One region of the Streptomyces saintjeani genome, then DNA from elsewhere that is predicted to be linked to it. Evidence: riboswitches for the same ligand, from Rfam matches in the RefSeq annotation. Region 1 holds a riboswitch; each other region holds the start of a gene.

Region 1 (9,616 bases):
CGTTCGGGTTCCGGCGGACGTCGAACGTCCGGCGCCGGTACGACCTGCCGGGGACCCCCGCCGGGTTCCTCGCGACCGGGGACGCGCTGTGCACGTTCAACCCGATCTACGGCCAGGGCATGGCCATCGCCGCGATGAGCGCGGTCGCGCTGCGTGACGCGCTCGCCGGTCGGCGCCGTACGCCGACGACCCGGCGCGTGCAGGAAGCGCTGCTCGCCGCGTCGCGGCAGGCGTGGGACATCTCCGCCGGGGCGGACCGGCAGATGCCGGGGGCGACCGGGACGGCCGTCGCCTCCAAGCCCGCCGACCGGGTCGCGGGGTGGTATCTGCGCCGGGTCATCGAGCGGTCCCCCGGTGACCCCGTCGTCGGGAGCGCCTTCCGCTCCGTACTGACCCTGTCCGCGCCGGTCACGGCCCTGTTCGCGCCCGCCGTCGCCAAGGCCGTGCTGTTCGGCCCACCGGCCCCGACGCCCGACGGTCCGCCGCAGGTCCGCGAGGAGACCGGCACGGCCGTCTGACTCCCCGCCCGGGTACCCTACTTGCATGGAAGCGCAAGTAGGGTCCTGGGACGAGCACCAGGCCGACCAGGCGGTCGCCGTCCTCAAGGCGGTCGCCGACCCGTCCCGCTACCGCCTGCTGTGGGCGCTCACGGACCGCGAACTCCCGGTCAGCAAGCTCGCGGAGATCATCGGCGCCCACGTCGCGGCGACGTCCCAGCACCTGGCCCGCCTGCGCAGCGCCGGCCTGGTCGACTCGCGCCGCGAGGGAACCCGCATCTTCTACCGCGCCGTCGGCCCCCGGGTCCGGGCGCTGCTGGAGGGCGCGGTCCTGGCGGCCGACGAGGCGGGCACGCAGCAGGAGGCTGCCGGGGAGGTCACGCGTACGGCGCCGGAGACGGCGCGGGCCGGAGAGAAGGCCCGCGCCGCACGCCCGGCCACCGCGCACTGACGGCTCAGCCCCGCCGGAGGTAGAGGTCGCGCAGCAGGGCGATCTCGGCGCCGTGATGGATCAGCTCCCGGTTGACGTGCAGGACCCTGTTCTCCAGGGGATACCGCTCGGGCCCCACCGGCGGCGGACTGTCCAGATCGGCGTCCGAGAGCCCGCGAACCCCCGCGTTCCACCGCCCGTACATCTCGTCGAGCTGCTTCAGCGCCTCGTCGGCGGTCCCCGCGTACGCGAACGTCTCGGAGTCGACCTGCGGCCCGCCGAAGTACCACCCGACCCGGTACCCCAGGCACGAGACGACGATGTGCGCCAGCCGCCAGGCGATCGTGGTCACCGGCGCCGGCTCCGGGGCGGGGGACGCGAAGTCCGGCGTCCACTTCCCCGGGCCCGGCCGGACACTCCAGCAGTCCCCCACCGGCTCCCAGAAGTACTCGTCGTCGGTGAGCCCGTCCAGCCGTGGCCGCAGGTTCGTCCGCCAGTACCAGTCCGCCTGCTCCGCGAGCCGCTCGCTTCTCGTCATTTCCGCACCGTACCTACCGCGCCCCGGCCTCCTCCGCCCGGTACTCCTGCGGCTCCGCGTCGTACGCGTACAGCTCCGCGTACCTCCCCCAGTCCGTCGCCGTCTCCAGTTGCCGGGTCACCTGCTCGCTCGTGAAGTGGTGGGCCAGCAGGTCCCGGAAGAAGCCCGCGCGCAGCGTGCCTCTGGGGTTCTGGTTGAGGCTGGTGGTGATCAGGTGGACCAGCGGTGCCTGGACGGCCGCCTCCGCGAAGATCCGCTTCGAGTCCTGGACGTCCGCGTCCGCGAAGGCCGTGCCCGTCTCCGTGAGGAGCAGGTCGTCGCCGGTGACCGTGCCGAAGCCGAGCAGGTCGAGGGCGTCGACCTGGGGCAGCAGGTCGTCGATCTCCAGGCCGAGGTCGTCCGCGAGGTCCGCGAGGTCGCAGGCGCCGCCCCGGCTGAGGACGAGTTCCGCGAGGCCGGAGAGGCCGTCGACGCTGGCCGGGGGCAGGGGCGTGTTCGCGGGGGTGCGCTTGTCGAGTTCGGGGGTCTCGTGGCGGCCGGGGACGCGGCCCTCCTTCTGGCGGCCGGTCATCGTGCGGTACACCCGGTCGATGAGGTCCTCGAACGCGGCCGAGTCCCGGTCGCGGGGCCGGTCCATGCCGACCTCGAAGACCTCGCGGATCGTGCCGTACGGCCGTGCGCCGAGGACGACGATCCGGTCCGCCATCAGCACGGCCTCCTCGATGTTGTGGGTGACGAGGACGATCGCCCGGGTCGGGAAGCGTCCCGACTCCCACAGCTCCATCAGCTCGCCGCGCAGGTTCTCGGCGGTGAGGACGTCCAGCGCGGAGAACGGCTCGTCCATCATCAGTACGTCGGGCTCGACGACCAACGCCCGTGCGAATCCCACGCGTTGGCGCATCCCGCCGGACAGCTCCTTGGGGTACGCGGACTCGAAGCCGTCGAGGCCGATCAGCTCGATGGCCTGCCTCGCGGCCTCGGCACGCTCGACCGGGCCGACTCCCTTGGCCTCCAGGCCGAGTTCGACGTTCTGCTGGACCGTGAGCCACGGCAGCAGCGCGAACGTCTGGAACACCATGGCCGTACCGGGGTTGGCCCCGGTCAGCGGCGTCCCCTTGTACGTGACGGTGCCGGAGGAGGCCGGGACGAGCCCGGCGAGGCAGCGCAGCAGCGTCGACTTGCCGGACCCCGACTTGCCGAGCAGCGCGACGACTTCACCGGCGCGGACCTGGAGGTCGATGCCGGACAGGACGGGGAGTTCGCCGTCGGCACCGGCGTAGGACTTGGTGAGACCGACGGTTTCGAGGAGGAGGTCGTTGGTGAGGGTCGTCATGGTCGTACTCCAAAGCACGTGAGATTCAAGCAAGTTCAGCGGGAGCGCCGGTTCAGGCACCCCGCGTCACGGGGAACGCCGTTTCAGGCGCCCCGCGTCACAGCGAGTAGCGCGTCTCCGCCAGCCGGTACAGCCGCCGCCACAGCACCCGGTTCAGCAGCACGACGTACAGGCTCATCACCGCGACCCCGGCCAGCAGATGCGGGTTGTCGCCCTTCGCCGTGGCCTGCGCGATGTACGCGCCGAGCCCGGTCGCCGTCAGTGTCGTACCGCCGAAGGTCACGACCTCGGAGACGATGGACGCGTTCCAGGCACCCCCGGAGGCGGTGATGCCGCCGGTGACGTACGAGGGGAAGATCCCCGGCAGGATCAGCCGCTTCCAGCGCTGCCGGCCGACGACGCCCAGGTCGTCCATGGCCTCGCGGAGGTCCGTCGGGATGGCCATCGCCCCGGCGATGGTGTTGAAGAGGATGTACCACTGCGCGCCGAGCGCCATGAGCAGCGTGCCGCCGATGTCGATGGACAGCCCGGTCTTGAGGAAGAACCAGACGGCGAGCGGGAAGAGGAAGTTGGCCGGGAAGGAGGCCAGCACCTGCACTATGGGCTGGGCGATCCGCGTCAGCCGGGGCGAGAACCCGATCTTCACGCCGATCGGCACCCAGACGACGGTGGCGAGCGCGACCAGCACTATCACGCGGACGAACGTCGCGAGCCCGAGGAGGAGCGGTTCGCCGAAGACGCCGAGCCCGGTGTGGTCGTACAGGTAGCGGCCGAGGTCGGCGAGCCCCCAGAGGATCAGCCCGCCCGCGACGACGGTGAAGACGACGTCGCCGGTGCGCTGCTTGGCCCGGTCGACGGTCAGCCGCTGGTCGTCGCGGCCGAACACCCGCCCCGCCCTGCTGAGCGCGTGCCCGACGGGGCGCAGCGCCCTGCCGAGGAGCCGGGGCCAGTGGGAGCGGCGCAGCAGGTCGAGGACGACGGACTTCTGCACCTCGCCCGCCTCGGACTGCTCGTTCTTGAAGCGTTCGGCCCAGGCCGTGAGGGGGCGCCAGAAGAGGAAGTTGACGCCGATGACCATGACGGCCATGGCGAGGATCGCCCAGCCGACCTTGCCGAGGTCGCCGGCGGCAATGGCGGCGCCCGCGTAGGAGCCGATGCCGGGCAGCGCGTACTGCTTGTTGTCGACGCTGATCGCCTCGGACGCGACGAGGAAGAACCAGCCGCCGCCGAAGCTCATCATGCCGTTCCAGACGAGGCCGATCATCCCGGAGGGGAGTTCGACCTTCCAGAACCGCATCCAGCGGGTGAAGCCGAACGACCGTGACAGCTCGTCGAGTTCACGCGGGAGGGAGGTCAGGGAGGAGTAGAAGCCGAAGGTCATGTTCCACGCCTGCGAGGTGAAGATCGCGAAGATCGACGCGAACTCCAGGCCGAGCAGCGAGCCGGGGAACAGTGCGATGAACCCGGTCACGGCGACGGTCAGGAACCCGAGCACGGGGACCGACTGGAGGATGTCGAGCGCGGGGATCAGGACGCGTTCCAGCCTGCGGCTCTTGGCCGCCGCGTAGGCGTAGACGAAGGTGAACACGACCGACGCGGCGAGCGCCGCGAACATCCGCAGCAGGGAGCGCGCGGCGTCGTACGGGAGGCGCGCGGGGTCGGTGTCGACGTGGAGGGTGGTGTGGGTGTTGAAGGCGACGGTGGTGCCCTGGCCGACGCGCAGGACGGTGTAGAGCAGCACGAGGACGGCGGCGGCGACGGCCGCGTCCACCCAGGAGAAGCGGGAGAGCAGGGGTCGTTTGACAGCACGGATCAGCATCACGGAGCCTCCGCCCACACTCTGCGCACGGCGAGGCGCCCCGGCCGGCGGCGGCGCGCCGACAGCGGGGCGGGGTCACCCGGGGGAGCGTGGGGAGTGAAGAAGAGAAGGGGGTTTCAGCGAGCGCCCTGGGGGCGGCTCGGACTGGGAGGTTCTGCGCCCATGGCCGCCTCCGTTCCGCGATGTGACTGCACCCATGGCGGGTCCGACAGGGTGAGTCTGCACCTTCTTGCGTCCAGACGCAAATAAAGGCGGAGGCTCTTGCCCGCCTCTCACCTGCGCAGACGAACGAGCCCGCGCGGACACGCGAACGGGCCCGGCGTCTCCCCAGACACCGGGCCCGTTCGCCCGCACCCTCCGCTCAGAGTGCGGTCACCACATGCCGCTCACATGTGGACCGTGGGAGCCGCGTTCTCGTCGGCCTTCGGAACGCCGCTGCGGTAGAGCAGCAGGGTGATGACGGCGCCGACCGCGAAGAACCCGGCCGACCACCAGTACGCGGTGGAGTACGACTCCAGCGCGGCGTGCGCCTGGACGAGCTTGTCGCCCGCGTTCCTGCCGTCCAGGTAGTTGGTCGCGGCGCTCGCCGCGAGGGTGTTCAGCAGGGCCGTGCCGATGGAGCCGCCGATCTGCTGCATCGTGTTGACGGCGGCCGAGGCGACCCCGGCGTCGTGCGCGGCGACCCCGCTGGTGGCCAGGGACATCGCGGGCGCCATGACCAGGCCGATGCCGAGGCCGGTGAGGATCAGCGGCGGCATGACGTGGGTGACGTACGTGCTGTCCAGGCCGAGGTCCGTCATCCAGACCAGGCCGAGCGCGCCGAGGCCCATGCCGAGCGGGACGATGGTCTTCGGGCCGATCCGGGGGACGAGGAAGCTGGTCGCCAGGGTGGCCGCGACCATCAGCGCGCCGACCATCGGCAGGAACGCGAGCCCGGTCTTCACGGCGGAGAAGCCGAGGCTGAGCTGGAGGTAGTAGGTCAGGAAGAGGAAGACACCGAACATCCCGGCGCTGGAGATCAGCATCACGGCGAAGGAGGCGCCGCGGTCGCGGTCGAGCAGGACGCGCAGCGGGAGCAGCGGGTGGGACGCCTTGGTCTGCCACCAGGTGAACGCGGCGAGCAGGATGCCGCCGGCGGTCAGGAAGCCCCAGGAGCGCGGGGAGGACCAGTCGTGGGACTCGGCCATCGAGAAGCCGTAGACGACGGCGAAAAGGCCGGTGGTGACGAGGAGGGTGCCGGGGATGTCGAGCTTCGCGCCGGGTTCGCGGGCCGTGCGCTTGAGCAGGATCCAGCCGCCGACCAGGGGGATCACGGCGAGGGCGAGGTTGACGTAGAGGGTCCAGCGCCAGTCGAGGTACTCGGTGAGGACACCGCCGAGCAGCAGGCCGACGGCCGCGCCGGAGCCGGCGATGGCGCCGTAGATGCCGAAGGCGCGGGCGCGCTCCTTGGCGTCGGTGAACGTCGTGGTCAGCAGCGAGAGCGCGGCGGGTGCGAGGAGCGCGCCGAACAGGCCCTGGAGGGTGCGGCCGACGACGAGGACCTCGAAGTTCGTGGCGGCGCCGGCCAGCGCGGAGGCCGCCGCGAAGCCGCCGACGCCGACCAGGAAGGCGACCTTGCGGCCGAAGAGGTCCGCGATCCGGCCGCCGAGGAGCAGGAGGCTGCCGAAGGCGAGGGAGTAGGCGGTGACGATCCAGGTCCGGTCACCGTCGGAGAACCCGAGGTCGGCCTGGGCGGACGGCATCGCGATGTTCACGATCGTCGCGTCCAGCGTGACCATCAGCTGGGCTATGCCGATCATCGCGAGAACCCACCAGCGGTGACGGGACGCGGGTTCCTCGGCTGTCTTGGTGAGTGACGTCGTGTCCGGCGTCTCGGTGGTCTGTGACATAAGGGGCCTGCTCCGATGAGATGATCGGGCGTCTCGCGAACGAAACGGTTTCGTACTCCAGTGACGCTACACACCTCACTAGCGAAACTCAACCGTTTCGATAGTGAGACCGGCGTCACAGGCCGATCCACGGCTTCCGTGTCCCGAAACGCTTGCCCGTACGGCGACTTCGCCCCGTAAGCTGATCGACGCAGCCGGTTCGCCCCGTCAGCCAGACGGGCCGCGTCGCAAGAGGGAACCCGGTGGGAATCCGGGACTGCCCCGCAGCGGTGAGCGGGAACGACCGCCGTCATACGCACTGGGTCCGCACGGACCTGGGAAGCGACGGCCAGTAGGTGCCTCGTCCTGGACGAGGCGTGCCCGTGAGTCCGAAGACCTGCCGACTGCCCGTGCGCGAGCTGTTCGCGCGCGGAGTTCCGGTGACCTCGCGGGTGGGTCGGCGCACAGAAGGCCGTACGGCGCTGCCGTCCGGCCGGTGGGTCCTTCACGCCCCCGTCCCGTCGCCGGGACCTCAGGGAATCGTCTCGTGAAGGAGATCTCCGTGACCACGAAGTCCGCAGCCGCGGCAACCCTGTACGGCTACCCCCGGCAGGGTGAGAACCGGGAACTGAAGAAGGCCGTCGAGGGCTACTGGAAGGGTCGCGTCACCGCGGGCGAACTCCGCTCGACCGCCGCCGACCTGCGCGCCTCGACCTGGCGGCGGCTCGCCGACGCCGGGATCGACGAGGTGCCGACCGGTGACTTCTCGCTGTACGACCATGTCCTCGACACCAGCGTGATGGTCGGGGCGGTTCCCGTACGCCACGCGGGAATCGAGGACCCCCTGGACCGCTACTTCGCCATGGCGCGCGGCACGCAGGACGCGCCGCCGCTGGAGATGACCAAGTGGTTCGACACGAACTACCACTACCTGGTACCCGAGTTGGGCCCGGACACGGTCTTCCGCGCCGAACCCTCCCAGCAGATCGCCCAGTTGACGGAGGCCCTCGCCCTCGGCCTCACCGCACGCCCGGTCCTGGTCGGCCCGGTCACCTACCTGCTGCTGGCCAAGCCCGCCCCCGGTGTCGACGCCGGTTTCGACCCGCTCACCCTCCTCGACCGGCTCCTCCCGGTGTACGCCGAGATCCTCGCCGGGCTGCGCGCGGCCCGCGCCGGGTGGGTGCAGCTCGACGAGCCCGCCCTCGTCCAGGACCGCACCCCGGCCGAGCTGAACGCCGCCGCCCGCGCGTACCGGGACCTCGGCGCACTCGGCGACCGGCCCAAGCTGCTGGTCGCGACCTACTTCGACCGGCCCGGCGAGGCCCTGCCGGTGCTGGCGAAGGCGCCCGTCGAGGGGCTCGCCCTCGACTTCACGCGGCCCGGCACGCTGGCGGACCTCGCGTCCGTCGGCGGGCTGCCCGGCAAGCGGCTGGTCGCGGGGGTGGTGGACGGCCGCAACGTCTGGGTGAACGACCTCGCCGGGTCCCTCACCGTCCTCGGCACCCTCCTCGGACTCGCCGACCGCGTCGACGTCGCCGCCTCCTGCTCCCTCCTGCACGTCCCCCTCGACACCGGCCTCGAACGCGACACCGACCCGCAGATCCTGCGCTGGCTCGCCTTCGCCCGGCAGAAGACCGCCGAGGTCGTCACCCTGGCCCACGGTCTGACCAGCGGCACCGGCGCGATCGCCGCCGAACTCGCGGCGAACCACGCGGACCTGGCGTCCCGCGCGGGATCGCCGATCACCCATGACCCCGCGGTGCGGGCCCGCGCCGCCGCGGTCACCCCGGCCGACACGCGCCGCGAACAGCCGTACGCCGAACGGGCCTTGGCGCAGCGCGCGCATCTCGGGCTGCCCACGCTGCCGACGACCACGATCGGTTCGTTCCCGCAGACCGGCGAACTGCGCGCCGCCCGCGCGGACCTGCGGGCCGGGCGAATCGGCCTCGACGGCTACGAGGACCGCATCCGCGCCGAGATCCAGGAGGTGATCGCCTTCCAGGAGAAGGCCGGGATCGACGTGCTGGTCCATGGCGAACCCGAACGCAACGACATGGTCCAGTACTTCGCCGAACAGCTCACGGGCTACCTCGCCACGCAGCACGGCTGGGTCCAGTCGTACGGCACCCGGTACGTCCGTCCCCCGATCCTCGCCGGGGACATCTCCCGCCCCGACCCGATGACGGTCCGCTGGACGTCGTACGCCCAGTCCCTCACGTCCCGCCCGGTCAAGGGGATGCTGACGGGGCCGGTGACGATGCTGGCGTGGTCGTTCGTACGGGACGACCAGCCGCTCGCCGAGACGGCCCGCCAAGTCGCTCTTGCCCTGCGGGACGAGGTCGGCGACCTTGAGGCGGCGGGGAGTTCGGTGATCCAGGTGGACGAACCCGCGCTGCGGGAGACCCTGCCGCTACGGCGCGCGGACCACGCGGCGTACCTGGAATGGGCGACGGAGGCGTTCCGCCTGGCGACGTCCGGCGTACGCGCGCGCACCCAGATCCATACGCACATGTGCTACGCCGAGTTCGGGGACGTCGTGCAGGCGATCGACGACCTGGACGCGGACGTGATCAGCCTCGAAGCGGCCCGCTCCCACATGCAGGTGGCCCGCGAACTGGCGGCGCACAGATACCCGAGGGAGGCGGGCCCGGGGGTGTACGACATCCACTCGCCGCGCGTACCGAGCGCGGAGGAGGCATCGGCGTTGCTGCGGGCGGGCCTTGAGGCGATCCCGGCGGACCGCCTGTGGGTGAACCCGGACTGCGGCCTGAAGACGAGGGGCTGGCCGGAGACGAGGCAGTCGCTGGAGAACCTGGTGACGGCGGCGCGGAGGGTACGGGCCGAACTGCACTGAGCCAGGAGGTGAAGTCCCCGGGGATGCCCGGGGACTTCACCCGTGCAGCGAAACATCTCCTTCATACGGGAAGTATTTAGGGGTAACACCCCCTGCCTACCGTCTCCGTGCTCCCGCAAGCCGTGCCGCGGGGCATCCCGTCCCCGCCCCCGCCGCAAGGAGACGTAGTGAGCGTCGAGCCGCAGACAGACGTACGCACCGGCCCGTCCCCGACCACCGACCAGGCCACGAAGGAGACCCTGGAGGACTACACCCTCCGCTTCGCGCCCCGCAGTTA
Region 2 (9,616 bases), 1.1 Mb from region 1:
AAGAGCGACAGGCTCGGGCCCTCCGGTGGCCCGCCCATCGGTCACGACGACGACGAGCGCCCGCCGAGCCGGATCCCGCAACCGCTCGACGCGCAGCACGTCATGGGCTTTCAGCAGCCCGGCGGCAAGAGGCGTACGCCCCCCGGTCGGCAGCGACTCCAGCCGCGCGGCAGCGGCGTCGACGGACGAGGTGGGAGGCAGCGCGAGGTCCCCGGAGGTCCCCCGGAACGTCACCAGCCCCACCTTGTCGCGCCGCTGGTACGCGTCGAGCAGCAACGACACCACGGCCCCCTTCACGGCACTCATCCGCTGCCGGGCGGCCATGGACCCGGACGCGTCGACGACGAACAGGACGAGGTTCCCCTCCCGCCCCTCCCGCGACGCCTGCCGCAGATCGTCCCGCCGCACCACCAGCCCCGGCCCGGACCGCCCCCGAGCCCGCTGATGCGGCGCGGCGGCCTGCACGGTGGCCGCCAAGTGCAGCTTGGTGAGCGCCCCTTGAGGCCGCCGGGCCCCTGTCGTACGACCGTGCTCGGTACGCGCCCGAGACCGCCGCCCGGCAGCCCCCTCACCGATCCCCGGCACGCTCAACACCTTGGTACGGAACGGCTCGGAGGCCCGTACGGCGGACTGCTCCCCGCCCCCGACCGGCGCGCCGCCCTCACCGGCCTCGGGCTGGGCGGCACTGTCCCCACCCTGCGGCCCGTCCTCCGGCGAAGGCGACGGCTGCCCGCCACCCCCACCGGGCCCGTCCGGATCGGGGTCGTCCTCGGGAGACTCCCCCGAGAACTCCTCCAACGTCTCGTCGAGCTTGTCCTCGTCAAGTCCCGGCGCGTCAAAGGGATTTCGCCTACGACGATGAGGCAGCGCCAGCAACGCGGCCTGCCGCACATCCTCCGCCAGCACCTCGGTCCGCCCCGCCCACGCGGCCAGCGCGGTAGCGGTACGCGCCATCACGATGTCGGCCCGCATCCCGTCGACCTCGAACGCCGCACAGGTCGCCGCGATCTGCCGCAACGCCCCGTCCCCGAGCCGCACGGACGGCAACAACTCCCGCGCGGCGACGATCCGTTGCCGTACGGCAGTCTCCTCACCGGCCCAACGCGCCGAGAACTCGGTGGGGTTGTCGTCGTAGGCGAGCCGCCGCCGCACGACCTCGACGCGCTGATCGGGCTCCCGGGAGGCGGCGACCTCGACGGTCAGCCCGAACCGGTCGAGCAACTGCGGCCTGAGTTCGCCTTCCTCGGGATTCATGGTCCCGACGAGCAGGAACCGAGCGGCGTGCCGCACGGACACGCCCTCACGCTCGACGTACGACGCCCCCATCGCGGCGGCGTCGAGCAACAGGTCGACGAGGTGGTCGTGCAAGAGGTTGACCTCGTCGACGTACAGAATCCCGCGATGCGCGTCGGCGAGCAGCCCCGGCTCGAACGCCTTCACACCCTCGGCGAGCGCCCGCTCGATGTCGAGCGCCCCGACGAGCCGGTCCTCGGACGCCCCGACGGGCAACTCGACCATACGGGCGGCCCGTTGGGTCCCGCCCCCGGCCTCGTGCGGCCCATCCGGGCAGGCGGGATCAGGGGCGGAAGGATCACAGGAGAACCGGCACCCCGCGACCACCGACACTTCCGGCAGCAACGCCGAAAGCGCCCGCACGGCGGTGCTCTTCGCGGTGCCCTTCTCGCCACGCACCAAGACGCCGCCGACAGCGGGAGACACGGCGTTCAACAGCAACGCGAGCCGCAGATCGTCCTGCCCCACAACTGCCGTGAACGGAAACGGAGTACTCACTGGTCGCCCTCCAAGTCGCCTTCAAGCTCCAGGTACGTGGCACGCAGCCGCTCCAGCGTGTCCGCGTCGGGCTCCGCCCACAGCCCACGGTCGGCGGCCTCAAGCAGCCGCTCCGTGATCCCGCGCAGCGCCCACGGGTTGGACTTCTTCATGAAGTCCCGGTTCTCCGGGTCGAAGACGTACTCCGCGCTGAGCTTCTCGTACATCCAGTCGTCCACGACACCGGCCGTGGCGTCGTACCCGAACAGGTAGTCCACGGTCGCGGCCATCTCGAACGCGCCCTTGTACCCGTGCCGCCGCATCGCCGCCATCCAGCGGGGGTTGACCACCCGCGCGCGGAACACGCGGTGGGTCTCCTCGCCGAGCGTGCGGGTTTTCACCTGGTCCGGCGTCGCCGAATCCCCCACGTACGCCTCGGGGTTGGCGCCGGTGAGGTGCCGCACCATGGCGACCATGCCGCCGTGGTACTGGAAATAGTCGTCGGCGTCGACGAGGTCATGTTCCCTCGTGTCCACATTCTTCGCGGCGACCGCGATCCGCTTGAACGCCGTCTCCATGTCCCCCCGAGCCGCCTGCCCGTCCAGCCCCCGCCCGTACGCGTAACCACCCCACACCGCGTACACCTCGGCGAGATCCGCGTCCGACCGCCAGTTCCGCGCGTCGATCAGCGGCAGCAACCCGGCCCCGTACGCACCTGGCTTGGAGCCGAAGATCCGGGCGGTGGCCCGGCGTCGGTCGCCGTGCTCGGCCGTGTCCTCGTCGGCGTGCGCCTTGACGAAGTTCCCCGAGGCGGGCTCGTCCAGGTCGGCGACCGCGCGTACGGCGTCGTCGAGCAACCCCACGACGTGCGGGAACGCGTCCCGGAAGAAGCCGGAGATGCGGACGGTGACGTCGATGCGGGGGCGCCCCAGTTCGTCCAGGGGGACGACCTCGAACCCGGTGACGCGGCGGGACGCGTCGTCCCACACCGGACGGCAGCCCAGCAGCGCGAGGATCTCGGAGATGTCGTCGCCCTGGGTACGCATCGCGGAGGTGCCCCAGACGGTGAGCCCCACGGACTTCGGGTACTCCCCGGTGTCCGCCAGATACCGCTGCACGAGCGAGTCCGCGAGCGCCTGCCCGACCTCCCAACTCAACCGCGAGGGAATGGCCTTGGGGTCGACGGAGTAGAAGTTGCGGCCGGTCGGCAGGACGTTGACGAGACCGCGCGTCGGCGACCCGGAGGGCCCGGCGGGGACGTAACCCCCGTCCAGCGCACGCAAGATGTGGCCGATCTCGTCCGTCGTACGGGCCAGCCGGGGCACGACCTCATCGCACGCGAACTCCAACACGGCGACGGCGTCCGGCAGTTCGGTCCCGAGTACCTCACGCACCAGAGCGGGCACGGCCTCCACCGCCCAGCCCCGCTCCTCCATCCCGAGCGCGACCCGCCGGCAGAGCTGCTCCAGCAGGTCGATCGCGTCGGCGGCGGTCCGCGCGGGACCCTCCACCAGCTCGCTCAACTCCACCGGCACCTTCAGCGCGGCCCCCGGCTCGGCGAGCAACTCCTTCTCGACCAGCCCGAAATGGGCGGCGAAGGAGGCCCGCAGACCCGGCAGCGCGTTCGCCTGGCCGCCCCACACCTGGGAGGCGCGCAGCACGGCCAGCACGAGGTTCACGCGAGCCTCGTCGACCGGTCCGCCGCCGAGGATGTGCAGCCCGTCGCGGATCTGCACGTCCTTGATCTCACAGAGGTAGCCGTCGATGTGCATGACGAACTCGTCGAAGGCGTCGTCCCCCGGCTGCTCGTCGACATGCAGGTCGTGATGCAGCTCGGCGGCCTTCACCAGCGTCCAGATCTGCGCCCGCACCGCAGGCGCCTTCACCGGGTCGAGATCGCTCACGAGGGCGTACTCGTCGAGGAGCTGCTCCAGCTTCGCGAGGTCCCCGTACGTGTCCGCGCGGGCCATCGGCGGCACCAGGTGGTCGACGACGGTCGCGTGCCCGCGCCGCTTCGCCTGCGTCCCCTCGCCGGGGTCGTTGACGATGAACGGGTAGATCAGCGGCAGTTCACCGAGCACGGCGTCCGGAGCGCAACCGCCGCTCAGGCCAAGGCCCTTGCCCGGCAGCCACTCCATCGTGCCGTGCTTGCCCATGTGGATGATCGCGTCGGCGCCGAAGGAGTTGTCCAGCCAGCGGTACGCGGCCATGTAGTGGTGCGACGGCGGCATGTCCGGGTCGTGGTAGATCGCGATCGGGTTCTCCCCGAAGCCGCGCGGCGGCTGGATCATCACGACGACGTTCCCGAACTGGAGGGAGGCCAGGACGATGTCGTCCCCGTCGACGTACAGCGACCCCGGCGGCTCGCCCCACGCCTCGGTCATCGCGTCCCGCAACTCCGGGTCCAGCTTCCCGAACCACGCCTGGTAGTCCGCGAGCGGCACCCGCGCGGGCGCGGACGCCAACTGCTCCTCGGTCAGCCACTCCACGTCATGGCCACCGGCCTCGATGAGCCGGTGGATCAACTCGTCGCCCTCGGACGGGTATCCACTGACCCCGTACCCGGCGTCCCGCAGCGCGTCCAGCACCCGCACCGCCGAAGCGGGCGTGTCCAGACCGACCGCGTTGCCGACCCGGGAGTGCTTCGTCGGGTACGCCGTGAAGACCAGCGCGACCTTCTTCTCCGCGTTCGGCTTGTGCTTCAACTGCGCGTGCCGTACGGCGATTCCGGCGACCCGCCCGGCCCGCTCGGGGTCGGCGACGTACACCGGGACGTCGTCCGGGCCCTGCTCCTTGAAGGAGAACGGGACGGTGATGATCCGCCCGTCGAACTCGGGGATCGCGACCTGCATCGCCGCGTCCATGGGGGAGAGCGCGGCGTCCGACTCGTCCCACGCCGCGCGCGACGAGGTGAGGCAGAGCCCTTGCAGCACAGGGATGTTGAGGTCGGCGAGCGCGCCGATGTCCCACGCCTCCTCGTCACCGCCGGCCGAGGCGTCCGAGGCGTGTGTGCCGCCGGCCGCGAGGACGGTCGCCACCAACGCGTCGGCCCCGCCCAGGAGTTCGTACAGCCCGGCGTCCGCGCCGCGCAGCGAACCGCAGTACACGGGAAGCGCGTTGGCGCCGCGCGCCTCGATCGCGTCGCACAGGGTGTCGACGAAGGAGGTGTTGCCGCTCAACTCGTGGGCCCGGTAGAAGAGAACGCCGACGGTGGGACGGTCCTCGCGGATCTCAAAAGACCCGTGAACCCCGAACTCCGGCATCTTCTGGGGCTCTTCGAACCCCTCACCGGTCAACAGCACGGTGTCGGAGAGGAATCGGGCGAGTTCGACGAGGTTCGCCGACCCGCCCTCGACGAGGTAGCGCAGCGCCTCCGCCACGACCCCGGCCGGCACCGACGACTCGGCCATCAGCTCCGCGTCCGGCACGGTCTCGCCGCCCAGCAACACGGTGGGAATCCCCGCCGACTTGAGCGCCGCGAGCCCGTCCTCCCAGGCCCGCTTGCCGCCCAGGAGCCGGACGACAGCGATGTCGGCGCCCTCGATCAGCGCCGGGAGTTCCCCGGTGACGTCCACCCGGGTCGGGTTGCCGATCCGGTACGGGGCGCCGGAGGCGCGCGCCGCCAACAGGTCCGTGTCGGCGGTCGACAACAGCAAAACTGTGCTCATGCGGGCGCTCCCGGGGGGATGAAGGGCAGTCCTTGCGGCGCTCCCGACTCGATGAGTCGCAGAAGCGCGTCTGTGTCCGCGTGCTGTTCGATCAAGTCGCCGAGCAGATCGAGCTGTCGCTCGCGCAGCGCGGCGAAGCAGGTGTCCTCGGCGGGCACGAAACGGCGGCCCGCGGCAGCCGCCACCTCGCGCAGAAAGGCCCGTCGGAAGCCGTCCGACTCCAGGGAGCCGTGCCAGTGCGTACCCCAGACGGCGCCGACCCGGCAGCCGTCCAAGAAGGGGTCGCCGCCTACGACTTCGGCGATCCCGTGATGAATCTCGTACCCCTCGACCCGCTCCCCGAGGGCCTCGCCCACCGGCCGGGTCAAGGTCTTCTCCCGGGCGAACCGCACCCGCACGGGCAGCAGTCCGAGCCCGTCGACGACCCCGGCGCGCGACTCGACGTCGTCCTCGATCCGCTCGCCGAGCAGCTGAAAACCGCCGCAGATCCCCAGAGTCGGCCTCCCGGCGGCGGCCCTGCGCGCCAGCTCGACGGCCAGCCCCCGCTGTCGCAGCCACTCAAGTGCCTTCACCGTCCCCCGAGTTCCGGGTACGACGACCAGGTCCGCGTCCGCGAGTTCCTCCGGCCGGTCCACGAACCGCACCACCACGCCGGGCTCGGCGGCCAGCGCGTCCACGTCCGTGAAGTTCGACATCAACGGCACGGCGCAGACGGCGACCCGGAGGATCTCGTCACCGACCGGCGGCGCGAGCGAGGACTCCCGTACGGCGCCCCGCAGGGACACCGCCATGCCGTCCTCCTCGTCGATCCCGAGGCCCGGCCTGAACGGCAGCACCCCGTACGTCGACCGTCCGGTCAGCCCGCGCAGCATCTCCAGCCCCGGTTCCAGCAGCGACACATCGCCGCGGAACTTGTTCACCAGGAACCCGGCGACCAGTGCCTGGTCCTCCGGCGAGAGCAGGGCGACCGTCCCGAAGAACGAGGCGAAGACGCCGCCCCGGTCGATGTCCCCGACCACCAGCACAGGGAGCCCCGCGCCCCGGGCGATGCCCATGTTGACGATGTCGGTGCGCCGCAGGTTGATCTCGGCGGGCGATCCGGCGCCCTCGCAGATCACCACGTCGTGCGTGGACCGGAGTTCGGCGAGGCAGTCGAGCACCGTCCCGAGAAGCTGCTCCTGCCGGCCCCCGTGATACCGGCGCGCGTCCATCTCGCCGACGGGCTTCCCCATCAGCACGACCTGACTGCTCCGCTCCCCGCCGGGCTTCAGCAGCACGGGGTTCATCAGCGCGGTCGGCTCGATCCGGCACGCCTGCGCCTGCATGGCCTGCGCCCGCCCGATCTCGGCACCCTCGCGGGTCACGAACGAGTTGAGGGACATGTTCTGCGCCTTGAAGGGCGCGACCTTCACGCCCTGCCGTACGAGCCACCGGCAGATCCCGGCGGTGACGACACTCTTCCCGGCGTCGGAGGTGGTCCCGGCGACCAGTAGCCCGCCGCTCATACGCTGGCCCCCTTTTTCAGCAACCGTTTACACAACATCCGTCCAGCGACCGTCGCCCCCAGCGCCAGCCAACTCACCCGCCGGGACAGCCGTACCGCCCGCTCGATGTCCCCGACGACGACCCCGCGTCCACCCCCGTTGAGCACGGGCCGGTGTTCAACACGACCCGCATAGGACAAGGTCCCCCCCATCCGCACCCCCAACGCCCCCGCGAACGACGCCTCCACCGGCCCCGCGTTGGGGCTCGGATGCGTCACCGCGTCCGCCCGCCAGGCCCGCACAGCCCCCCGCGCATCGTCCCCGGCGACACACGCGAGCACGGCCGTCAGCCGGGCCCCCGGCCACCCGGCGACGTCGTCGAGCCGGGCCGAGGCCCACCCGTACCGCAGGTGCCGGGGCGACCGGTGCCCCACCATCGCGTCGAGCGTGTTGACGGCCCGGAACCCGAGCAGCCCCGGCACCCCGCCCACGGCCCCCCACACCAGCGCGCCCACCACCGCGTCGGACGTGTTCTCAGCAACCGATTCCACAACGGCCCGCGCGATCCCGTCGGCGTCCAGCGCCTGCGGATCGCGCCCGCACAGGTGCGGCAGCCGCGCCCGCGCCGCGTCGACGTCCCCGGCCGCCAGCGACCGCCCGATGTGCCGGGCCTCGCGGGCGAGGGAGGTACCGCCGACGACCGCCCAGGTGGCGACGCCGGTCAGGGCGAGGGAAGCGGCGGGGGAGCGGCGTACGGCAGCCTGCGAGGCCGCGCCGAGAGCCACCGCGCCCCCCGCGCAGACAGCCGTGTGCAGCGCCCCCCACCCCCGGTGGTCGCGCCACAACGCCCGCTCCACAGACACCGCGGCGCGCCCGAACGCGGCGACCGGATGCCCCCGGCGGGGATCGCCGAACAGCAGGTCACCGAGGAGTCCGGCGGCGGCGCCGTACGCGTAGATGCGATCGGCACCCATCGGCTCAGCCGGCCGTGGGAACGGTCGGCGGTCGGAGTCGGTTCCTCAATCGGCGGCCGAGCATGGCGGTATGTCCTCACTCAGGGTGTCCACGCCCTGGTTCGACGAGACCGGCGGTGGGAGTTCCTGGCTCCCGGGGATGACTACCCCGGTCACAGTGGCGGGACCGCGCCGGATTCGCACCGGACTTCCTCCTGAGCCGCCGTACATGGCCCTGGCAGTCCACCACGGGCCTCAAACACCCGTCAACTCACCGTTGACCTGCGAGAGCGGAGTGTGCAGAACCCCACACGGCCCCACCCGTGACCCGGCCCACACCCACGCACGAAACCCCGCACAGCCGAAGCCGCACGGGGTTGTGCAAACGGTTGCTGCCGGTTTTCCGGAGAGCTCAGGCGACGATCAGGCTGATGCCGTACGCCACAGCCCCCAGGCACGCCGCGAAACACGCGTACGCCCCCGTCACCGCGAGCGCCGCCGAACCCCCGTCGGCCTGGGCGCGTTCGTGGCGGGAGAGGCCCATCACGCCCAGCGTGAAGAGGGTCACGATCCCGACGGTGACCACGAGGCTGACACCGAAGACGGAGCCGAGTGCGGACCAGTCGATCTTCATGGTTGCGGTGTCCTTCGGGGTCAGACGGTCGCGGCCGGGGGAGCGGCCGGGTCGGTGGTGGCGGTCGCCGGAGCGGGGATGACGACCTTGATGTCGGCGGCCTCGACGGCACCGGCGACCGGAGTCGCGACGGCTTCGTCCGTGTCGTTCACGTTGTTGTGGTCCACGACCTCACGCCGCGAGACCTTCCAGATCGCGGCGCTCGACGCGACGAGGAACACCGCGACGGCGGCCGTACCCCAGTCGCCCAGGTCCGTGACCGACTCCGCGAGCGCCCCGACCAGTGCGGCGGCCGGCAGCGTCAGCCCCCACGCGACGAACATCCGCGTGGCCGTCGACCACCGCACGACCCCGCCCTTGCGGCCGAGCCCCGCGCCCATCACGGACCCGGAGACCGCGTGCGTGGTGGAGAGGGAGAAGCCGAGGTGCGACGACGCGAGGATGACCGTCGCGGCGGACGTCTGCGCCGCGAACCCCTGGCGCGGCTGGAGGTCGGTGAGGCCCTTGCCCATCGTGCGGATGATGCGCCAGCCGCCCAGGTACGTGCCGAGCGCGATCGCGAGGCCGGCGGAGAGGATGACCCAGGTGGGCGGGTCCGAGTCGGGCGCGAGCGAGCCGCCCGCGACGAGCGCCAGCGTGATGATGCCCATCGTCTTCTGCGCGTCGTTCGTGCCGTGCGCCAGCGAGACGAGCCCGGCCGAGGCGATCTGCCCGAACCGGTAACCCTTTTCGGCCGCGTTTCCGTCGGCCTTCTTCGCCAGGGTGTACGACAGCCGCGTCGCCAGCATCGCGGCGACCCCGGCGACGATCGGCGCGGCGACTGCGGGAATCAGCACCTTCGTGACCAGCACGTCGCCGTGCACCGCGCCGGTCCCGGCGGAGGCCAGCGTCGCGCCGATCAGGCCGCCCATCAGGGCGTGCGAGGAGCTGGAGGGGAGGCCGACCAGCCAGGTCAGCAGGTTCCAGAGGATCGCGCCGACCAGCGCCGCGAAGATCACCTCGGGTCGTATACCGCTTTCGTCGACAAGTCCCTTGGAGATCGTGTTCGCGACCTCCACGGAGAGGAACGCCCCCACAAGGTTCAGTGCGGCGGACATGGCCACCGCC
Region 3 (9,616 bases), 5.1 Mb from region 1:
TGATCTTCACGTTCCTGCCCCGGCTGTGGTCCGTCTCGCACAAGCACGGGTACGTCACCACGTCCGACTTCGTGCGCGGGCGGTTCGGGTCCAAGGGGCTGTCCCTCGCGGTCGCGGTGACCGGCATCCTCGCGACGATGCCGTACATCGCGCTCCAGCTCGTCGGCATCCAGGCGGTGCTGGACGTGATGGGCGTCGGGGGCGGCGAGGACACGAACTGGTTCGTCAAGGACCTGCCGCTGCTGATCGCCTTCGGCGTGCTGGCCGCGTACACGTACTCCTCGGGGCTGCGGGCGCCGGCGCTGATCGCGTTCGTCAAGGACACGCTGATCTACATCGTGATCACGGTGGCGATCATCTACATCCCGATCAAGCTCGGCGGGTTCGACGACATCTTCGCCTCGGCGAGCGAGAAGTACACCGCCGCGAAACAGGGGGGCCTCGTCCCGGCCGAGGCGGGGCAATGGACGTACGCCACCCTCGCGCTGGGCTCCGCGCTGGCGCTGTTCATGTACCCCCACTCGATCACGGCGACGCTGTCGTCCCGGAGTCGCAACGTCATCCGCCGCAACACGACGATCCTGCCGCTGTATTCCCTCATGCTCGGCCTGCTCGCCCTCCTCGGCTTCATGGCCATCGCGGCGAACGTCGACACCCACGGCAACAGTCAGCTGGCCATCCCCCAGCTCTTCGAGGACATGTTCCCCGACTGGTTCGCGGGCGTGGCGTTCGCGGCGATCGGCATCGGCGCGCTGGTACCGGCGGCGATCATGTCCATCGCGGCGGCCAACCTCTTCACGCGGAACATCTACAAGGACTTCCTCAAGCCGGACGCCACGCCGGAGCAGGAGACGAAGATCTCCAAGCTGGTCTCGCTCCTGGTGAAGGTCGGCGCCCTGATCTTCGTCCTGACGATGGACAAGACCACCGCGATCAACTTCCAGCTCCTTGGCGGCATCTGGATCCTCCAGACCTTCCCGGCCCTGGTCGGCGGCCTCTTCACCCGCTGGTTCCACCGCTGGGCCCTGCTGGGCGGCTGGGCCGTGGGCATGATCTACGGCACGATCGCCGCGTACGGCGTCGCCTCCCCCACGCAGAAGCACTTCGGCGGCAGCTCGAAGGAGATCCCGGGCATCGGTGAGATCGGCTACATCGGCCTCACGGCGTTCGTCCTGAACGTGGCGGTGACGGTGGTCCTGACGTTCGTCCTGCGCGCGGCGAAGGCGCCGGACGGGGTGGACGAGACGAGTCCGTCGGACTACACGGCGGACGCGGGCGACCCGGGGGTCCAGACGGAACTTCCCCCGGCGACGTCGGGAGCGGCCCACTAGCTCGGCGCTCCCTGCCGTCGGGCGGCTGCGGCACCGTCGTGGTCGCTCGCGCAGTTCCCCGCGCCCCTGAAAGACGCGCTGCCGCGCGCTTTCAGGGGCGCGCTGCTGTCTCTGTACGCGGCTGCCGCCGCGCCGACGAAAAGTGCGCGCGGCGCATCTTTTCCAGGGGCGCGGGGAACTGCGCGACCAGCCACGGCGGACCCGCAGCCGCCCCCGGACAGCAAGCCCCACGGCGGCTCGCGGCCTTTCGTCCCGACACTCCCGAGTTCACACTTCCCACCCAACAGTTGACGCTCCGAAGCCGACGCGACACAACATCTGGGGGTGACCTGACAGGCCGGCACTAGATGTATGCTCATGCTCGCTGTCGCCGCAGGGGAATCCGGTGGGAATCCGGAACTGTCCCGCAACGGTGTACTTGTGCGCATACGCGCCCAGGAGTCAGTCCGAGGACCTGTCGGCAGCAAGCGCCAGCCGTGCTCAGGGACGGCCCGGCGTGCCCTGACGTCCGGGCCTCGCGGAGTGGGCCGGGTACGCGTACGTGTCGTGCGTCCGTGCTGCCCCATGCCCTCCCGCGAAGGCCCCTTGCCGAGCGAGGGAGAGCCTCACGTGACCATCGCGCCAGCCGAACCCGTTTCAGAGGTCCAGGCGGTCGAGACCGGAACCGACGGTCCCGGTACCGCGCTGCTGCGGACCCTGACGGAGCTGACCGCCGACCTCCCCGACGCGGACCCCGGCCGGGTCGCCGCCGCGGCGCTGCGGGGCCGTTCCGCGCGGGCGGACGAGGCCGAGCTGCGGGAGCTGGCGACGGAGGCCGCCGCGGGCCTGATCTCGGAGGACCCGGCGTACTCGCGTCTCGCCGCGCGCCTGCTGACGATCAGCATCCGCGCGGAGGCCGCCTCGCAGAGTGTGACGACGTTCACGGAGTCGGTCTCCGTGGGCCACCGCGAGGGCCTGATCGCGGACCGCACGGCGGAGTTCGCGCGGCTGCACGCCACCTACCTGGACGGCCTGATCGACCCGGTGGCCGACGACCGCTTCGGCTACTTCGGCCTGCGCACCCTGCACAGCCGGTACCTGCTGCGGCACCCGATCACCCGCAAGGTGATCGAGACGCCCCAGCACTTCCTGCTGCGCGTGGCCTCCGGGCTCGCCGAGGACGACACCGTACGAGCCCTGGACGAGGTCGCCGCCCTGTACGGCCTGATGAGCCGCCTGGACTACCTCCCGTCCTCCCCCACGCTGTTCAACTCCGGCACCCGGCACCCGCAGATGTCGTCCTGCTACCTCCTGGACTCCCCCAAGGACGAGCTGGACTCCATCTACGACCGCTACCACCAGGTCGCCCGCCTGTCGAAGCACGCCGGCGGCATCGGCCTGTCGTACTCCCGTATCCGCAGCCGGGGTTCGCTGATCCGGGGCACGAACGGGCACTCCAACGGCATCGTGCCGTTCCTGAAGACGCTGGACGCGAGTGTCGCGGCCGTGAACCAGGGCGGGCGGCGCAAGGGCGCGGCGGCGGTGTACCTGGAGACCTGGCACTCCGACATCGAGGAGTTCCTGGAGCTGCGGGACAACACGGGCGAGGACGCCCGCCGTACGCACAACCTGAACCTCGCGCACTGGATCCCGGACGAGTTCATGCGCCGCGTGAACGCCGACCAGGAGTGGTCGCTGTTCTCGCCCTCGGACGTGCCGGAACTGGTCGACCTGTGGGGCGACGAGTTCGACGCGGCGTACCGGAAGGCCGAAGCCGAGGGGCTCGCCAAGAAGACGATCCCCGCGCGGGACCTGTACGGCCGGATGATGCGCACGCTCGCGCAGACCGGCAACGGCTGGATGACGTTCAAGGACGCCGCGAACCGTACGGCGAACCAGACCGCCGAGCCGGGCCACGTGGTCCACTCCTCCAACCTCTGCACGGAGATCCTGGAGGTCACGGACGACGGGGAGACGGCCGTCTGCAACCTGGGTTCGGTGAACCTGGGCGCGTTCGTCACCGGCGGCGACATCGACTGGGAGCGGCTGGACGAGACCGTCCGTACGGCCGTGACGTTCCTCGACCGGGTCGTGGACATCAACTTCTACCCGACCGAGCAGGCGGGCCGCTCCAACTCCCGGTGGCGGCCGGTGGGCCTGGGCGCGATGGGCCTCCAGGACGTCTTCTTCAAGCTGCGCATCCCGTTCGACTCGCCCGAGGCGAAGGAGCTGTCGACGCGGATCGCCGAGCGCATCATGCTCGCCGCGTACGAGGCGTCCGCGACCCTCGCCGAGCGGTCCGGTCCGCTCCCCGCCTGGGAGAAGACCCGTACGGCCCGTGGCGTGCTGCACCCCGACCACTTCGGCGTCGAGTTCACCTGGCCGGAGCGCTGGGCGGCGCTGCGCGAGCGGATCGCGTCGACCGGCCTGCGCAACTCACTGCTGCTGGCGATCGCGCCGACCGCGACCATCGCGTCCATCGCCGGTGTGTACGAGTGCATCGAGCCGCAGGTGTCCAACCTGTTCAAGCGCGAGACGCTGTCCGGGGAGTTCCTCCAGGTCAACTCGTACCTGGTGCAGGACCTGAAGGACCTCGGCGTGTGGGACGCCCGTACCCGTGAGGCGCTGCGCGAGGCCAACGGCTCGGTGCAGGACTTCGGCTGGATCCCGGCGGACGTCCGCGCGCTGTACCGCACGGCGTGGGAGATCCCGCAGCGCGGTCTGATCGACATGGCTGCGGCCCGTACGCCGTACCTGGACCAGGCGCAGTCCCTGAACCTGTTCCTGGAGACGCCGACGATCGGCAAGCTCTCCTCGATGTACGCGTACGCCTGGAAGTCCGGGCTGAAGACGACGTACTACCTGCGCTCGCGCCCGGCGACGCGGATCGCGCGCGCGGCCCAGGCAGCTGTCCCGGTGCAGGCCACCCCCGACCCCGACGCGGTCGCCTGCTCCCTCGAAAACCCCGAGTCCTGCGAGGCCTGCCAGTAATGACCACCGAAGCCACCAAGAACCTGCTCGACCCGGGCTTCGAGCTGACGCTTCGCCCGATGCGCTACCCGGACTTCTACGAGCGCTACCGGGACGCGATCAAGAACACCTGGACCGTCGAGGAGGTCGACCTCCACTCGGACGTCTCGGACCTCGCGAAGCTGTCCCCCGAGGAGCAGCACCTCATCGGGCGGCTCGTGGCGTTCTTCGCGACGGGTGACTCGATCGTCGCGAACAACCTCGTGCTGACGCTGTACAAGCACATCAACTCCCCGGAGGCGCGGCTGTACCTGAGCCGCCAGCTCTTCGAGGAGGCCGTGCACGTCCAGTTCTACCTGACGCTGCTCGACACCTACCTGCCCGATCCGGAGGACCGCAACGCGGCCTTCGCGGCCGTCGAGAACATCCCCTCGATCCGCGAGAAGGCCGAGTTCTGCTTCAAGTGGATCAACGAGGTCGAGAAGCTGGACAGCCTCCAGACCCAGGCCGACCGCCGCCGCTTCCTGCTGAACCTGATCTGCTTCGCCGCGTGCATCGAGGGCCTGTTCTTCTACGGCGCCTTCGCGTACGTCTACTGGTTCCGCAGCCGGGGTCTCCTGCACGGCCTGGCGACCGGCACCAACTGGGTGTTCCGCGACGAGACGATGCACATGTCGTTCGCGTTCGAGGTCGTCGACACCGTCCGCAAGGAGGAGCCGGAGCTCTTCGACGACGCGCTCCAGCAGCAGGTCACCGACATGCTGAAGGAGGCCGTCGAGGCGGAGCTCCAGTTCGCCCGCGACCTGTGCGGTGACGGTCTGCCCGGCATGAACACCGAGTCGATGCGCCAGTACCTGGAGTGCGTCGCGGACCAGCGCCTGGCCCGTCTCGGCTTCGCCCCGGTCTACGGCTCCGAGAACCCCTTCTCCTTCATGGAGCTCCAGGGCGTCCAGGAGCTGACGAACTTCTTCGAGCGCCGCCCGTCGGCGTATCAGGTCGCCGTGGAAGGCACGGTCGACCTGGACGAGGACTTCTGACCCGGCGCGTCCCGTCACCCACGGCCCGGCACTCCCCCGAGTGCCGGGCCGTCGTGTTCAGCGGGCGATCGGCCGCAGCCGCAGGTCCCTCGGGCGCAGGGTGATGCCGATCCGGTGCCGGGAGTCCGAGCCCGGGGTCTCCTCGAAGCGGAACGCCGTGGCCATCGCGGCGGTGAGGAGGGTCATCTCCGCCATGGAGAAGTGGTCGCTGGGGCACTTGCGGTTGCCGACGCTGAAGGGGCTCATCGCGTGTTTGGGGACTTCCTCCGAGCCACCGGGGAGCCAGCGGTCGGGGGAGAAGAGTTCGGCGCGGTGGTAGGAGCGGGGGTCGCGCTGGACCGCGTAGGGGCTGTAGACGATGTCGGCGCCGGCGGGAATGTCGTATCCGCCCAGAGTGGTGGCGGCCACCGCCCGGCGGGTCAGAATCCATACCGCCGGATAGAGGCGCAGGGTCTCGACGACGACATTCCCGGTGTACGGCAGACTGCGGACGTCGTCGAATCCCACGGGCCGGTCGCCCGCCACGTTTTTCACCTCGGCCCGGATCTTGTCGGCGTGTTCGGGGTACTCGGTGAGCACCAGGAGCAGCGACATGATCATGGACCCGACGGTTTCGCTCCCCGGGGTGAGTATCGCGATGACCTGGTCGTGGATCTCCTGTTCCGAGATGGGTTCGCCATTCTCGTCGACCGCCTCCAGCAAAGCCGTCAGCAAATCGTCGGGCTTTTGCCCCGAGGCCCGTCGGTCGGCGACGATCTCGTCGACGAGGAGGTGCAAATCGGCCAGCGCCCGGTTGAATTCGCGGTTGGCCGGAAGCGGCACGCGATAAAGCGGTCCGAGGGGGACCACCATCCGCTGGTACATACCGCGGAAGAGGCTCGCGAGGTCCGCGCAGATACGGTCGGCCCGCTCGTCCATGTAGCTCCCGCGCATGAGGCAGCGCGCGGCGATCCTCGTCGCGACCCGGAACGACTCGGCGGTGACGTCGAGGCTGTCCGCGCCGCGCCACCGCTCGACGAGGGCCCGCGCCTCCTCCTCCATGACGGGCCCGTACCCGGGTATCGCGTCGAGCCGGAACGCGGGCTGTATGGTGCGCCGCTGGCGCCGGTGCAGGGGCCCGTTGGCGGTGGCGACCCCCTGCTTGCCCAGGAGGCTCTCCAGCGACTCCCACAGGGGCCCGGCGATGATGTAGTCGGGGCTGAGGGCGACCTCGCCGATCAGCTCGGGCGAGGTGACCGCGTACACCGTCTTCGGCCCGAGCTTCAGCCGGACGACGTCCCCGTGGTCGCGCAGCTGGGAGAAGAACGCGAGAGGTGAGCTGGCCAGTTTCCAGCCGTGGCCGAGGAGGGGGAGCCCGCCACCCGCGAGGGGTGCCTCCACGGGGGCCGGCCGTACCGATTCGAGGGTCATCTATTTCTCTCCCGACGGCGCGTTGTCGACATAAGGGGGTGTGGACCGGTCGTCCCAGCTGTCGACCATGTAGCGGCCGGACTCGTGGTGGAACCAGTAGACGGAACCGAACCAGTTCCGCATGTTCGCGAGGCAGGCGAGCACGGCGTCGCGGATTTCCTTGTCGCCGATACCGTCCGCGTACCGGCGCGTCTCCCGTTCGGCGGCGAGGAAATCGGCGATGCATTCCAGAATCCGCCGCCTGAGTTCCTCGACGGATTCCTCCAGGGTCAGCCTTTCGTGGACGATGAGGCTGATGCCGAGATTGTGGACCTCGTCGCCCGCTATTTCCTTCGGCAGCGAGCAGAGGTCGTTGTACCAGGCGGCGAACTCCTGGCTGAGAAGTGCGGCCCGCCGGAATGCCGGGTGTTTCCGTACGGCGTCCGGGAGTTGTGTTCCGGCGGCGGGTTCCAGGAGATCCGTCCATATCCAGTGGGCGAAGGTGAGGCGCCTGAGGGCGAGATATTCCTCGACCGGCGGGACGCGCGCCTCGACGCGGTTGCGGAACTCCCGGTCGTAGGCGTCGATCACCTGGTGGAAGTGCCGGGCGAAGCGCGCGTTCCAGCTCTCGGGGAGGAAGCCGTAGAGCCTCAGGACGCTGTCGGCGAGGCCCGCGACCAGCGGGTCCTGGTGGTGCAGGTGCGCCCCCGGGGCGTCGAGGGCCTGATGGAGCAGGGACTTGAGGCGGCGCCAGGACGCGGTGCGGCCGTGCACGATGTCACGGTCGTGGCGGTCGTCCCAGACGAAGAACCAGGCGCTGTAGTCGGCGACGGCCTGGAGGACCGCGTCGGGGGCGCCGAGGTAGTAGCACGCCATCAGATCCGTGTAGCACAGGCCATCGGCATATTCCGCGACCTTGTCCGGCGGCATGAGCCGCTTTTCCAGCAGCCAGCGCCGGGTGTTCCGCTGGAGCCGCGGCCAATACGGATGCCTCAGCCGGGGAAACTCCGCCTCGACGACCGGCAGACTGAGCGACGGCGGAACCGCGGGCGCCGGGCCGGTACCCGGCTCGCGGTTTGCGGCACCCTGTGCGGCACCGGTCCTGCTGTATGTGGTGCTGTGTGGGAAAGCTGGCACGAACAACCCCTCTCGGCCGCCTGTCGCACACACCCCTCCCGCTGTGCCGGGCGTGCGCCGTTGCGTATCCCCGCTCTTCCCATTCAGCACCACAACTGACCGTTCTGGGAACGGATTTGCTTCTTTCACCACCCCGGAATGATGAGATTCCACCCCTGGCTGACTGGTTATGGATCAAAAGGTGCGCTTACGCGATCGGACGTGCGAGGGACATACGAGCGGCGCCCGGCCGGAGGGGTTCCGGGCCGGGCGTCGTCCGCGTGTACGCGCGGGGTGTCAGTCGTTGGCGACCACGGGGTAGCGGGGCTCGTTCTCGGCCATCTGCCTGAGCGCCTCCTTGCGGTCCCGCTTGGAGAGGCGGTCGATGTAGAGGTAGCCGTACAGGTGGTCGGTCTCGTGCTGCAAACACCGTGCGAAGAAGCCGGTGCCGCGCACCTTGATCGGGTTGCCGCGCTCGTCCTGGCCGGTGACCTCGGCATAGTCGGGGCGGGCGAGTTCCGCGTACGCGGTCGGCACGGACAGGCAGCCCTCGTTGCCGTCGTCCAGGCGCCGCTTGTCGGCGGGGAGTTCGACGAGCTTCGGGTTGCAGACGACGCCGGTGTGGCGGACCCCGTCGTCGTCCGGGCAGTCGTAGACGAACACCTTCAGGTCGACCCCGACCTGGTTCGCGGCCAGACCCACACCCTCGGCGGTGCGCTGCGAGGCGAACATGTCGTCGACCAGCTTCAGCAGGGACTCGTCGAACTCGGTGACGTCCTCGCACTCCTTGTGGAGCACCGGGTTGCCGACGACGGTGATGGGCAGCGAGGTCCCGCGCTCGCGGTAGGCCGCCTCACGCGCCTCGTTGTCCTCGGTGTCGATGACGAAGCCCTCGTCGTCCACGGGGAGCACGCCCGCGTGCTGCTGATCGGTGTCCTGCTGCGCCATGACGACGTAAGCCTTCCTGCAACCTGAAGAAAAATCTGCGGGTACAGCCTAAAGGGACGCACCCCGGAGATCCGGCGCCGTAACGGTTCAGCAGACCTCTTCGACGTCCCGATAGTCCCGTGTGTCCGGGCTGTCCGCGACCCATCCCTCCAGCAGCCCCGCCACCAGCGAAGCCGGCGCGGCCACCCCGCACTCGCGCTCCGGCACCCACAGCTGGCCGTCGGTGCGGTGGCCGAGCGGCCCCGGCTGGCCCGGTTCGCTGTGGTCGTGGGGGTCGAGGTGCTCCCCGTCGCCCTCGTCGGACGGCATCCGCGACTCGGAGCACGTCCGGCACAGCAGCCGCACGGACGACGACCAGTCCTCGGCGGCGAACCCGGCGTCGGCGGCGAGCTGTTCGAGGGCGTCCCGGTCGGCCTCGGTCGCCGCCTCCAGGAGCACCACCCAGGTCGGCACCGGTGACGGCGCCCACAGCTCGATCTCGTCGAAGACCGGGTAGGAGTGCCCGGCGGAGGTGGTGCGCTCGCCGTGCGGCACCCCGTCGTGCAGGACGACCTCGCCCCAGCGCCGCCCGGAGGAGGGCAGCGGGATCGAGAGCACCTCGACGCGCGCGGGGTCGAGCCGCCGTCCCCACACCACCTCGGCCTCGCCCTCGGGGGAGAGCCGTACGGCGGCGCTGCCGAGGTCCATGCCGACGGGCTCGGCCAGGGAGCCGGAGCCGCCGGGCACGTCCAGTCCGTACGCCTCCCAGGCGCGGCGGGCCAGCGGCCAGTCCTGGAGGGCGGTCGCGGCGATGCCGACGTTCCACCAGTCGGGGGCGCCCGCGTCCCGGTCGAGGAGGGCGACGGC

Evidence for each region. A riboswitch is a leader RNA that binds a small molecule or an ion and turns the genes downstream of it on or off. The one in region 1 is predicted to bind cobalamin.
Region 2: linked by a shared signal. The riboswitch ahead of ACQCO7_RS09695 (cobalamin biosynthesis protein) and the one ahead of metE (5-methyltetrahydropteroyltriglutamate--homocysteine S-methyltransferase) in region 1 are both predicted to bind cobalamin.
Region 3: linked by a shared signal. The riboswitch ahead of ACQCO7_RS28580 (ribonucleoside-diphosphate reductase subunit alpha) and the one ahead of metE (5-methyltetrahydropteroyltriglutamate--homocysteine S-methyltransferase) in region 1 are both predicted to bind cobalamin.

The regions. Positions count from the first base shown of each region.
Region 1 is NZ_CP189624.1:1,097,644-1,107,259, forward strand. Features, by position in the region: gene ACQCO7_RS05020 (FAD-dependent oxidoreductase) at 1-518, shown strand, start outside; gene ACQCO7_RS05025 (ArsR/SmtB family transcription factor) at 544-948, shown strand; gene ACQCO7_RS05030 (DinB family protein) at 953-1,465, opposite strand; gene ACQCO7_RS05035 (ABC transporter ATP-binding protein) at 1,479-2,798, opposite strand; gene ACQCO7_RS05040 (ABC transporter permease) at 2,896-4,617, opposite strand; gene ACQCO7_RS05045 (MFS transporter) at 5,004-6,506, opposite strand; cobalamin riboswitch at 6,685-6,904, shown strand; gene metE (5-methyltetrahydropteroyltriglutamate--homocysteine S-methyltransferase) at 7,048-9,339, shown strand; gene ACQCO7_RS05055 (allantoin permease) at 9,507-9,616, shown strand, end outside.
Region 2 is NZ_CP189624.1:2,172,641-2,182,256, reverse strand. Features, by position in the region: gene ACQCO7_RS09710 (putative cobaltochelatase) at 1-1,791, opposite strand, end outside; gene cobN (cobaltochelatase subunit CobN) at 1,788-5,438, opposite strand; gene ACQCO7_RS09700 (cobyric acid synthase) at 5,435-6,943, opposite strand; gene ACQCO7_RS09695 (cobalamin biosynthesis protein) at 6,940-7,896, opposite strand; cobalamin riboswitch at 7,998-8,138, opposite strand; gene ACQCO7_RS09690 (hypothetical protein) at 8,288-8,509, opposite strand; gene ACQCO7_RS09685 (anion permease) at 8,530-9,616, opposite strand, start outside.
Region 3 is NZ_CP189624.1:6,227,931-6,237,546, reverse strand. Features, by position in the region: gene mctP (monocarboxylate uptake permease MctP) at 1-1,331, shown strand, start outside; cobalamin riboswitch at 1,683-1,807, shown strand; gene ACQCO7_RS28580 (ribonucleoside-diphosphate reductase subunit alpha) at 1,941-4,301, shown strand; gene ACQCO7_RS28575 (ribonucleotide-diphosphate reductase subunit beta) at 4,301-5,317, shown strand; gene ACQCO7_RS28570 (bifunctional albaflavenone monooxygenase/terpene synthase) at 5,375-6,727, opposite strand; gene ACQCO7_RS28565 (terpene synthase family protein) at 6,728-7,843, opposite strand; gene def (peptide deformylase) at 8,120-8,770, opposite strand; gene ACQCO7_RS28555 (tetratricopeptide repeat protein) at 8,858-9,616, opposite strand, start outside.